DNA from 3 places in the Peribacillus suis genome. Region 2 is predicted to be linked to each of the others. Evidence: riboswitches for the same ligand, from Rfam matches in the RefSeq annotation. Region 2 holds a riboswitch; each other region holds the start of a gene.
What was found. Region 2 has a riboswitch for S-adenosylmethionine ahead of AC503W_RS02340 (sugar ABC transporter substrate-binding protein). Riboswitches for the same ligand answer to the same signal wherever they lie in the genome.

Region 1 (4,058 bases), 720 kb from region 2:
GTTTTTAAATCAGCTTGGATGCCGGCTCCGCCCCCAGAGTCAGATCCGGCGATCGTTAGTGCCCTTTTCATAAAAAAACCCCTTCATATAATGATTTTTTAAGAGAACTTTCAATAAAAGAAAGCCTATAATTGCGCCCGTTAAAGAACTAAGAAGAAAAGCTGGCAGAAAACCAAAAAGTGCCGCTTTTTTTCCCAATAATAAAAGCGCGATCGGATAACAGGCGATGGATCCGAGAATGCCTGTCCCCACTATTTCTCCCAAGCAGGCGTGTCCCATCCTTTTTGTTTTTTGGTAGAGGAAGGCCGCCAGCAGGGCACCAATCATGCTGCCCGGAAATGCAAAAATGGAACCTGTACCTGTCATGTTCCTGATAAGGGATACTAAAAAGGCCTGGGTCACAGCAAAAAGCGGCCCCAACATAACGGCTGTCATGACGTTGGTTACATGTTGAATAGGAAACACCTTCGCAAAACCAACAGGGATGTAAACGAATGAGCTAGTCAGGGTAGTGATGGCCGTGAACAAGCTAGTCAACGTCATTTTCCGTAATAAGTTACCCGTGTCTAGCATTTAAAGCGGCCAATCCTGTTCGTTGTGAACCATGTCCCAAAATAAATATTCATATCGGGAGGTCATTAAAAAGTGTTTCTCTAATCTTTTCAATTCCTTTTCAGGCATATCTTCCGTCAGTTCGTCTAACAGCTTGGCCAACCATTTGTGCGCATCTGCGAATTCGGGGGATGCATACGATTGAATCCAAGCGATATAGCGATTTGTTTCTAGTGCTGGACCATTTTGTTCTTTTAATAACGAGCCAATTTCATAGTAATCCCAGGCACAAGGAAGTAAGCAGGCAATAAGGTCGGCTAAAGTTCCATGATGGGCAGCATTGAGCATATAACCTGTATAGGCAAGGGTAATCGGAGTTGGTTCGGTATTTTCCAATTCCTCAGAACTAATTCCGAACTCCTTGCAGTAGCTCCTATGCAAATCCATTTCTACCTGTAGAGTCTCATTTAAAATACTCGCAAATTTGGTCATGATCTCAAGGTTAGTGGCCTTGATGGTCCCTAAGGCAAAAAGCTTGGCATAATCCATAAGATAGATATAGTCCTGCTTTAAGTAATAGGCGAATTTCTTTTCTGATAGTGTCCCGTCTCCAATTGCTTGAACGAAAGGATGAGTATGATTCTTTTTCCAAATTTCTTTTGAACGTTCGTGAAGTCTAGCACTGAAAGTTTTCATTTGGGTTTTCGCCATGATTTTTCCCCCTTATAATTCATTCACATACAAAGGAGGGGAGTGTCCAAAAATGAAGAACAGCCGCTTTCATATAGAAAGCGGCTGTTCTAGGAATGTACGAATCCCTTTTTCAACCTGCTTTCCTCCGCTGGTATGACCAGATCAGGTACAAAGGGTTTGATTCTCAGCCTATTAATGGCTCCCCTAGCAGCTTATTATTCAATTAAACGAAAACCCCGTTCCTGAAAACGGAACGGGGCAGATGGATGAAGTCAAATATACGACGACGATATCATCCACTTTCCTCCGCCGGCATCACCCGGATCAGGTTCAAAGGGTCCGGAACATCATTCCATCTCAGTCTTATAGAAGACTCCCCTAGTGGTATTTCGTATGTGATTATTGTCATCATATCAGATAAAAAGGAAAATGCAACCTTTGAATCCAATAGAATTTTATGAGTATCTTGTGGCGTGAAAGGGGTAGTAGGATAAAATCCCCATTGGCAAATGGAGCATACCTAACCCACGGTCAATTGGAGGAAAATATAGTTATTAGCAAAATAGGGATATGGTCTTACCTTGTGCTAAAAGGGCACACGGAAAAATAATATAAAAATTAAAAATTATTTGAATGCAATTGACTTATCCTTGCAAGTGGGATAAAATCATGTCAAAATCATTTATATTCTGTATTCTTATCCAGAGAGGTGGAGGGACTTGGCCCTATGAAACCTCGGCAACAGACCCATCGGGGAACTGTGCTTCTTCCAACAAGCAATCGCTTGGAAGATAAGAAGAGACGAACGGACCTCTGTCGACCTCTTCTTGGATTAGAAGGGGTTTTTATTTTTGTCAAATAGGGTTTAAGGATCCCGTACAACAGGTATATATATTTTGGCTTTAGCAAAGCCTATAAGATTAGGGGCATTATATGTGGAAAATATGAATAAAAGGAAAGGGGCCATTCATATGGCAGAGTTTTTCGAGAAAAAAGAACAGAGGAGAGCATTGTTGATAGAAGAACTATTATCAAATGGTGTATACAAAACCTCTGATGAAAAGCATCTCTATGATGCTCCATTAAAAGCTCTTGAAGATGAATATAAGATTGTTATAGATAAATCAGGTAATGAGTCACCTCCAGAGTGCATGACTTAGTTAACCTATAGTGAACAATCAAAGAGAAAAAGCATTTGCTGTGTAAAGGCAAATGCTTTTTCCCTTTTAAATCGACATAAAAAGTACAAAAGATAAAAGATTAATAGGTATTTTGTCACATTCATCTAGTAAAATAACATATTTAAATCACGTGAAATGGTTGATTTAACCTAGTGTTTTGGTTATGATGAAAATGTAAAATAATTGAAAAATAGGAAGTGGTTATATTGCAGCCTCCTCACATAACAGCAGTTGAAAAAATTGAAGAAAAACGAAAAGAAATGATCATGTTAGCAAAAAATTATGGTTTGACAAGCAGGGTGACCATTCAAGCAAGTCAAGAGTTGGATTCTTTATTGAATGCGGTCACACATATAAAATTCCTGGGAGTTTGTAGCGAATAATCAGTACATCCCAGACCATTCAAATCCAGGCAATCGCCTTTTGCAATGGAAGTCATGTAGTGACACGTTTACCAAGAATGACCAAATCGCGTTCCACTCCATCGAGTTCTGCTATTTTCGGTAAATGAGCCCATTTTTCAAAACCGAATTTTGAAAAAAGCTTAATACTTGGTACATTGTGTGCGAAAATAAATCCAAGAAGTGTCTTAATCCCTATCTTCGGACTCACCTCTATAGCCTTTTGGATTGAAAGTTGTCCAATTCCTTTCCCACGGAACTCCTCATCTATATAGATGCTAATTTCAGCGGTAAAATCATATGCGGGTCTACCATAAAAAGATTGAAAACTCATCCATCCAGCTGTTTTTCCATCATGTATGATCATATATAATGGCCGTTTGAGAATATGATGTTCTTCAAACCATTTGAGCCGTGATTCTACTGTAACTGGTTCTGTATCCGCAGTGACCATCCTCGAAGGTACTGTAGAATTGTAAATTTCGATAATTTTAGGCAAATCCTCAAATACTGCTTCCCTGAATTCTGTAAACTCCTTCATCATTAAGCTCCAATCCATTTATTATGGCATTCCAATCACCAGTACAGGTGCGTCATGCAATTTAATTTTTATTAAGTTATTCAAATGTTAGGCTTGTCCTCTTTTTGGGTATTTAAAAATAAAATACTTCCTAGTGAATACAAAAGGAGAAGCAAAACAAATGAAGAAAATCGTTGGCTTATTTTTTATTGTACTTGTTATTTGTTTAGTTGCCTATGCGTTTCAGGCAGTAGATGCGAAAAACGATCAAAGAGTCATGGCATTTGGAGATTCTTTGACTTACGGAAAGGGCGATAAAGAAGGGGAAGGATATATTGATGACTTGAAACATAAAACGAATGATTCCGATTCAGAAAAAGTCCAATTCTGGAATTATGGTATTAAAGGTCAGGAAACGGACGGTGTCATTAAACAGCTCGAAGATCTTGAGATTAACACAAAATTGGATAAGGCTGACACATTTATCGTCTATATCGGAATCAATGATTTAATTAACAGTAATGGTGGAAACTTAAAAAAAATCAATGATCAAAAGATAAATGATGAAAAGAAAGAGTATGTACAACATTTAGATAAAATTCTTTCTGAGCTTCTAAAGAAAAATAATAAAGCTGATATCTTGGTGATAGGGTTATATAACCCCAATAAAGACGACTTGAAATTAGAAAACCATATTAGTGATTATAATCA
Region 2 (4,058 bases):
AACTGACAAATCGAAGCCGTCAACCGTCAAGGAAATCGTGATCCCGATGGCGATGATCGTCACGATGGAGATGGAACGTAAAATGTTAATAAGATTATTCGTTTGAATGAACGATGGATTCGCAATAGCAAAAACGGCAATCAAGATGATGATCGTCAGAATCGTTCCATATTTATAAAAGAATTCGAACAGATCAACTTTTTTCCTGGCTGGCGTTGTTGGTTTCTCTGTAAGAACCGGAATTGGTGTACTCATCCTATTTGCCCCCTGTTGAGTAGAATAGTAGTTCTTCTTCATTTGTCTTGCTTGTCTCTAGCTCCTTGACCATCCTTCCGTCATATAAAACATAGGTCCTGTTTGTGATTCCTATGATTTCGGCCAATTCGGATGATGCATAAATAATCGCTTTCCCCTTTTGGGCTAACTTTGCGATCAGTTCAAAAATATCCTTCTTGGCCCCGACGTCGACGCCTTTTGTCGGCTCATCGAATATGTATACATCCGCATCAGCCAATAACCACTTTCCGATGGCGATCTTTTGCTGATTGCCCCCTGATAGGTTTTCGACCTTCGCTTCCTCTGAAGGCGTTTTGATCCCAAGAGTGGCTATCAGGTCTTTCGCCTTTATCTTTTCTGCCTGGCGATCGACGAAGCTGAATGCCTTACTGAATTTCCCGACACTTGCAGCAGTCAGGTTCGTAGTAACAGACTCCTGTACGAGAACGCCTTCTTTCCTCCGTTCTTCGGGGACTAGTGCCAAGCCGCTCTTCACAGCATGATGGGGCGTTTTCAGAATAAGCTTCCTTCCATTCAGCACAACTTCCCCCGTTATAATGGCCGTATGACCGAAAAGCGTTTTACAAAGCTCCGTTTTCCCTGCCCCGACAAGGCCCGCTAAACCGACTATCTCACCGGCCCTCACATGAAGACTGACATCTTTGACTTTATCGGCATCCGACAGTCGGTTCACTTCAAACATCACCGCACCAATCTCGGCATTCACGACGGGAAACTGTTCTTCCATTGACTTTCCAAGCATCTGCTCAATCACTTCGTTTTGTGTGATATCCGTAATTCTACTGCGCCTCACACTCTTCCCATTTCTCATGATTGTAATGTCCTCACACACTTCAAATATCTCGGGTAGACGATGAGAAATGAAAATAATGCCTACACCACGTTGCTTCAGCTCATTCACAATCCGGAATAGTTCCGTTGTTTCCGTATGGCTTAACGGAGCAGTCGGCTCATCGAGAATCAAGAATTTACATGCGGTTGAAACGGCCCTAGCTATCAAGACCATCTGCTTTTCGGCCAACGTAAGGTCCCTTACCAGTTTTTTCGAAGACACATGGATGTTCATATCTTCCAAGATTTCCGTCGCTTTTCTATGTAATTCCTTCCACTTGATGATTTGTTTTCTCCCCATGTTCTGTACGGATTCATTCAGCATCACGTTCTCCGCAACCGTTAAATAAGGAATGAGGGCCGTATCCACTTCCTGATACACAATTTGAATGCCAGCTTCCTGTGCCGACTTTGGCGACCGGATATCCTGTACCTGGCCATTTAGAAAAATGTCGCCGGTATAATGGACATGAGCTCCTGATAAGACTTTCATTAGCGTCGATTTCCCTGCTCCATTTGCGCCGACCAATGCATGTGCTGTTCCCGACTGTACTGAAAAATCAACTTCACTAAGCGCTTTTACACCTGGAAACTCAATCGATATTTGTTTCATTTCTAGTTGAATGCCCATGTCCAATCCCTCCCATTAAACAGACACTCTCTTCAACTTGAAAGAGAGTGTCTACTGATTCTGATCGTTACTTCTTATAATGTTCTTTCAATACTTTCATCCAGTCTTCTTCAAATTCCGTTGATACTCCCCAGCCTTGAACAATGCCGGATAGATTGGTCATATTGACAGCGTCCTTCGATGATTGAAGCTGTTTTTGAGATATCAATGATGCTTCTAAATCATAGGTTTGCGGCGTTTCTTCCCCCGCTAGTTTTTTCGCTAGCAGTCTCATATTCACTGCACCAATCAACTTCGGATCAACCGCTGCGGTATACGACCATGAGCTTCCTTTTGTTTGAATCTCCTGAAGGTCGGCATTGGACACGTCAATACCATAGATTTTCACTTCATCGCGCCCCGCTTCTTTTATCGCACGAGCTGCTCCGATAGCGAATGCATCCCAGGTTGCGAAAATTGCGTCTATTTTACCTTTTGGATACTTGTTCAACATCGCCGATACCGCGTTTTGCGTCTGGACAGAAGTATCTGAAGATGCCACTCCGAATCTTTCAATTTCATGAATGCCAGGATTTTCTTTCAGCTTTTCTTGATACACGGCATTTCTTCTCACCATAGGAGGGAAACCATCTACCCAAAGGTATGCAATGTTCGCTTCGCCTTTTTGCTCTTCAATCAATTTGTCAAAAGCAAGAGTTGCCAATGCTTCGTCATCTTGTGAGGTTACTGTTACCCCATCAATTTTCGTTAAATCGCCGATGGAATCGAATGTGACTACGCTTTTCCCTGCATCAACCAACTTTTGTACGTCATTCACTGTCGCTGCATCATCACCATGGGAAATGATATAGCCATCATAGTCTTCCTCCAGAGCCTGAGCGATGGCGTCATGGAATTTAGCCGTATCGCCATTGGCCGTAAAAGTATCTACTTGGAAGCCAAGTGCTTCTCCTTCTTCTTGCGCCCCTGCTAAGTATTGGGCCGTGTGATCATCTCCGCCAATTTTACGAATGACTTTAATTTTAGCTCCCTCGCCTTTCGCAAATCGTTCTGGAACATTTTCAAAAGATACCTTTTCCTCTTTTTTCGCTTCCCCTGTACTTTGTCCCGAAGAACACCCCGTCAAAAGCAACGCCGAAGCGATGACGGAAACGAAAGCTCCTTTTAAAATTGATTTTCCCATTTTAATTCCCCCTATTTTTTACATTATTCTTATCTGTTAGCTCGGCATAAACACAAAATAAAAACCTCTCTAAAATAGAGAGGTTTAATCAGCTGGTTTGCAGACTTATCCCTCTCTTATCTGTCAAAACATTTCTGTTTTGCAGGATTTAGCACCAATTCCTAATTGGAACGGTTGCTGGGCATCGTAGGGCCAGTCCCTCCGCCACTCTTGATAAGAGAATATAATGTGTTACGTTTCGTTATGGTAAGTACCACTTTATAGGGATATAGTCATTAAGTCAATAGTTTTTAGAATATTTTAAATGTTTTATTTTCCTTGCAGTTTCGCCAGGCGTCTTTTCTCGATTTTTTCAAGGCGTTCGAATTGGCGCAGTTTCACTTCGAACAGGGTAATCGGATCACGGTAGACTTCAGGATTTTGTCTCATATGTTCCAATGTAGCCTGCTGTTCTTTGATTTCGGCTTTCGTCTGTTCGATATTTTTTTCAAGGATGGCAAATGGACTGCGGTAGAACAGGGATATGTCACGTTCCAAGGATTTTTCGAACAATCCAAACTGAGTAAGGAATCTGTCACTGATCATATCGGCAACATCCTGGAAGTCTTCATTTTCCAAGAACTTCTTATATCGATTGTACATATTCGCTTTATTTTGCGGAATCGCACCAAATAGCTTCCCGGCTCCCTTAAGAATCAACTGAGATGGGGTCCTTCTTAGTAATATGTTTACATTTTCTATCCGGATGCTGCTTGTCATCCGGTCCGCATCACGGCGCCAGTCATCCAAGACCCGGAAGTCCCCGGCCAGTACAATACGTTCTTCTTTGTATAGCTCATTGAAGCCTGCGCTCATCTCATCCATGAACTGTTGGCTTTGCGTGAATTCTAACTCAGATGTAGCAATCCAGTCTTGAAGCGAGCGGAAATACTGCGGCATGATTTTATCGGATATAAATGCCTGGATCCGATCGTTCATTTCCTGATTCAACTGTATATGCACTTGGCTAAAGTCACTATTCTCAGATAATGTTTTAGAGCAATCACGCAGTAATTCAGGAATTCGTGTGGAAAGCTGTTTTTTCACTTCTTCTTTTAATAAGCGATAAGATCTTGT
Region 3 (4,058 bases), 1.4 Mb from region 2:
GTCCAAGCTGGAATCGTGCAATGTGCAGAAGGGCGGAAACTGTTTCCTCAGATGACTGTCCAGGAAAACTTGAAGATGGGAGCTTACGTACATCGAAAAAAAAAGATGGAAATCAAGTCCTCGTTGGAAAATGTCTATCATTTATTTCCTATTTTAAAAGAAAAACTCCATGATGAGGCCGGCAGCTTGAGTGGTGGACAACAACAGATGCTGGCCATTGGCAGGGCTTTGATGTCTAAACCGAAGCTTTTGATGCTAGATGAACCTTCTGTGGGCCTCGCTCCTTTGATTGTTGAACAGATGTTCCAAGTCATCGAAGAAATAAACCGGGAAGGAATAACCGTTCTACTAGCCGAACAGAATGCGAATGTGGCTCTTAGCATTGCAGATAAAGGATATGTTTTTGAAAATGGGGAAATTGTCGTTGAAGGGACCGCAAAAGAATTATTGTCTAACGATGAAGTACGGAAAGCCTATATCGGAGCATAAGAGTTTAAAAATGAATGGGGGATTTTTATGAAAAAGTTGAGTGTATTCTTTGTAATGATATTACTCGTCCTAACGGCACTAGTGGGGTGTAACAAGGGAGACAGCCCTGCATCAAGTGGGGGAGGAAAGGCCAGTAAAGGGAAGAATGTTATCAATATCGGTTTTAGCGGCCCTTTGAGTGGAGCAGCAGCCTTATATGGAAAACGAACGTTAAATGGTATGGAGATGGCTGTAAATGAAATCAACGATGCCGGTGGGTTCGAAGTGGAAGGGGAAAAATATACGCTCAATCTGGTTTCGTTGGATGATAAGTACTTACCGAATGAAACGGGTTCAAATGCTAAACGTTTAATCCAGGAATACAAAACTCCGATTATTTTCACTCCTCATAGCGGGGGGATACAGGCCCTACAGGTTTTTAACGAAAAAGAGAAATTCATCATCGGTGCCTATTCGAGTGAACCAGCTATCACGGAAAGCGGAAATTCATTAACAGTAAGGATCCCGCCAAATTATGAAGGGTATATTGAACCGTTTTCTACGTATGCAATGGAAAACTTCGGCAAAAAAATCGCGGCATTGCCACCATCTTCCCAGTACGGGAAAGACTGGGCGGAAAACCTACTACCACATTGGGAAAAGCAGGGTGGTAAAGTCGTGTATAATGCCTCAATTGATTTTTCTAAAGAAACGGATTTCTTCACGACTGTTACAAATGCTTTAAAAGAAAAGCCTGATGTCCTTTTCATCGGTGGGGCGTCGGAGCCTACGGCCAAGGTTGCAAAACAAGCAAGAGAACTAGGTTTTAAAGGCGGTTTCATTATCATGGACCAGGCGAAACTGGATCAAATGAAGCCAATTGCCGGTTCATACGAAACATTGGAAGGTTCGATTGGTGTGCTTCCGCTTATCGACTCCAATGAAGAAGCAGCACCGGCATTCATTGATAAATATAAAAAAATTTATAAGGAAGATGCCAGTTCTGAAGTGGGGTTGAATTACATTGCTATGTATGCCTTTGTGGAGGCAATGAAAGCGGCAGGAACAGTCGAGGATGTGAAAGCCATCCGTGAACATATGCAGGATGGGCTGACAAACACGGCACCTGAACAGAAAATTTACAATATACCTTCGATTGACGAAAATGGTGGATTCGCAGCAAAAGTCGTCGTCGGAGCGGTAGAAGATGGCAAAGTGGTACCCATCAGTGTAGAAGAGTAAAAGTGTCATGTGCTTTCACACTAGCTACCTTTAGGCCCCGAAAGCTAAAAAATAATGCATTCAACAAGTTTATAAAAATCTTTAATACTTTACCTTGCGAAAACTCTTAAAATGCTGTACTCTTATATTTGCTTTAAAAAAATGAATATTTCTTACTTCTTATCAAGAGAGACTGAGGGACTGGCCCGAAGATGTCTCGGCAGCAGACTTATTTAGAGTGCTGTGCCAAATCCAGCAGGCGATTGACCTGAAAGATAAGAGGAGTGTTTATAGATTAAAAGACCTCTTCTTGTAATAAAATGGAAGAGGTCTTTTTGTACTCATAGGATAGGAATCTGTTCTTGATGGTTTGTTACTATTTTATAATCATGCTTATATTAAAATGAAGGGATGCCGGAAAATTTAGAGAGTCCAAAAAGAGTATCCAATACCATGCAAAAATAATAAAGAGGTGTACATCATGAGTTTAGACAATAAAGGGAATCCATGGGCTTTAACGCCGTTTATCGTTTTTTTGATATTATTTATAGGTTCAGGTGTGATTACAAAAGATTTTTACACATTTCCAGTGATTGTTGCCATTGCCATTGCATCTGCTGTGGCACTGGCAATGAATCGAAAGGAATCATTCAATCACAAAGTAGAAATCTTTTGTAAAGGTGCCGGGGATTCAAATATTATGTTGATGGTTGTCATATTCCTATTGGCTGGGGCTTTTTCGGAAGTGGCAAATGGGATGGGAGCCGTAGCATCTACGGTGAATCTAGCACTTTCGATCGTTCCGCAAAATCTATTAATGGTGGGGTTATTTATTATCGCCTGCTTTATCTCATTATCTATGGGGACAAGTATGGGAACGATAGTGGCATTAGCACCAATTGGAGTAGGAATTAGTGAACAGACGGAGATTTCAGTTGCCCTTTCCATGGCTGCGGTCATTGGTGGCTCAATGTTCGGTGATAATCTTTCTTTCATTTCGGATACGACTATAGCAGCTGTACGTACACAGGGAACGAAAATGAAAGACAAATTCAAAGTGAACTTTTTTATTGTTTTACCTGCTGCGGTAATTACATGTGTTATCCTTGGTTTTCTGACGATGGGTGAACAAGCTACAATTTCTGGAGAAGCCTACAGTTGGGTCAAAATTCTACCTTACCTTTGTGTTCTAGTGGCAGCATTGGCGGGGATCAACGTATTCTTGGTTCTCTCTATCGGCATTGTCTTTGCTGGAATAATCGGTTTAGCGGATGGCAGTTATCATGCAATGGAGGTTATTCAAAAAGTAGGAGATGGAATGGCTGGGATGTATGAAATCTCCTTCTTAGCGATCTTGATTGCAGGCATGGTTTCGGTTATCAAACATAACGGCGGAATAGATTACCTACTGAACCTCGTGACGAAAAAAAGCAAATCAAAAAAAAGTGCTGAGTTCAGCATCGCGGGATTGGTTGCTTTAACGAATCTTTCAACGGCAAACAATACCATATCCATCATCATTGCTGGTCCACTTGCAAAAAATATTGCCGAAAAGTATGAAATTGATCCCAGGAAATCTGCCAGCTTACTAGATGTTTTCGCTTGTAGTATTCAAGGATTATTGCCATACGGGGCACAACTACTTTTAGCTGCCGGTGTTGCACACATCTCTCCTATCAGTATCCTACCCTATTCTTTCTATCCAGTCTTAATCGGGATTTCAGGAATCATAGCCATTTTAATAGGTTTTCCCGGGTTCTCGAAGAAGAAATAAAAATAGTATGGGTGGAAGAGTATCAATAAATCATGAATGTAAAATCATGAATGTTGGCCCTGGAGCATTGTCGCCAGGGCTTTTTTAGGGTAAGTGACTTCGAATGAAAAGTGTGGATGAAATCTTTAATTCTTTTATGTTCCAAAAAACTAATATCCTTCTTCAATAATATTAAAATAGTATAATTAAATACAATATACGGAGTCATCTTTATTCTTAAGTGTTTACTATTTTGCAAAAGCGGGAACTCTAAAGGTATTGTATTGAAATAATTAGAGGTGGGTTTGTTTAAAAATGGAGATAGTAGAAAAGTTTATTACTGAAACAAATGATTTATTATGGTCATCTATACTGATTATATTATTAATTGGAATGGGCATTTATTTTTCTTTTCGGACTAAATTCGTACAATTTAGAATGGTGAAAGAAATGATTAGGTTACTAGGGGAAGGTGCTACGGCAGATAAGAAAGGTGTATCATCGTTTCAGGCCTTTTGTATCAGCACGGCTTCCCGGGTAGGAACGGGGAATCTGGCAGGTGTGGCTATAGCCATCACAACGGGTGGTCCGGGAGCAGTTTTCTGGATGTGGTTAA

Region 1: another riboswitch for S-adenosylmethionine. It lies ahead of AC503W_RS05940 (Fur-regulated basic protein FbpA); the one in region 2 lies ahead of AC503W_RS02340 (sugar ABC transporter substrate-binding protein).
Region 3: another riboswitch for S-adenosylmethionine. It lies ahead of AC503W_RS09315 (Na+/H+ antiporter NhaC family protein); the one in region 2 lies ahead of AC503W_RS02340 (sugar ABC transporter substrate-binding protein).

What each region holds. Positions count from the first base shown of each region.
Region 1 is NZ_CM182019.1:1,197,311-1,201,368, forward strand. It holds gene thiD (bifunctional hydroxymethylpyrimidine kinase/phosphomethylpyrimidine kinase) at 1-71, opposite strand, end outside; gene thiW (energy coupling factor transporter S component ThiW) at 40-573, opposite strand; gene tenA (thiaminase II) at 574-1,263, opposite strand; TPP riboswitch at 1,369-1,461, opposite strand; TPP riboswitch at 1,530-1,635, opposite strand; SAM riboswitch class I at 1,940-2,043, shown strand; gene AC503W_RS05940 (Fur-regulated basic protein FbpA) at 2,142-2,405, shown strand; gene AC503W_RS05945 (aspartyl-phosphate phosphatase Spo0E family protein) at 2,633-2,809, shown strand; gene AC503W_RS05950 (GNAT family N-acetyltransferase) at 2,862-3,368, opposite strand; gene AC503W_RS05955 (DUF459 domain-containing protein) at 3,529-4,058, shown strand, end outside.
Region 2 is NZ_CM182019.1:476,686-480,743, reverse strand. It holds gene AC503W_RS02350 (ABC transporter permease) at 1-255, opposite strand, end outside; gene AC503W_RS02345 (sugar ABC transporter ATP-binding protein) at 257-1,759, opposite strand; gene AC503W_RS02340 (sugar ABC transporter substrate-binding protein) at 1,827-2,942, opposite strand; SAM riboswitch class I at 3,056-3,162, opposite strand; gene AC503W_RS02335 (GTP-binding protein) at 3,252-4,058, opposite strand, start outside.
Region 3 is NZ_CM182019.1:1,896,095-1,900,152, forward strand. It holds gene AC503W_RS09305 (ABC transporter ATP-binding protein) at 1-489, shown strand, start outside; gene AC503W_RS09310 (ABC transporter substrate-binding protein) at 517-1,710, shown strand; SAM riboswitch class I at 1,867-1,971, shown strand; gene AC503W_RS09315 (Na+/H+ antiporter NhaC family protein) at 2,171-3,463, shown strand; gene AC503W_RS09320 (alanine/glycine:cation symporter family protein) at 3,758-4,058, shown strand, end outside.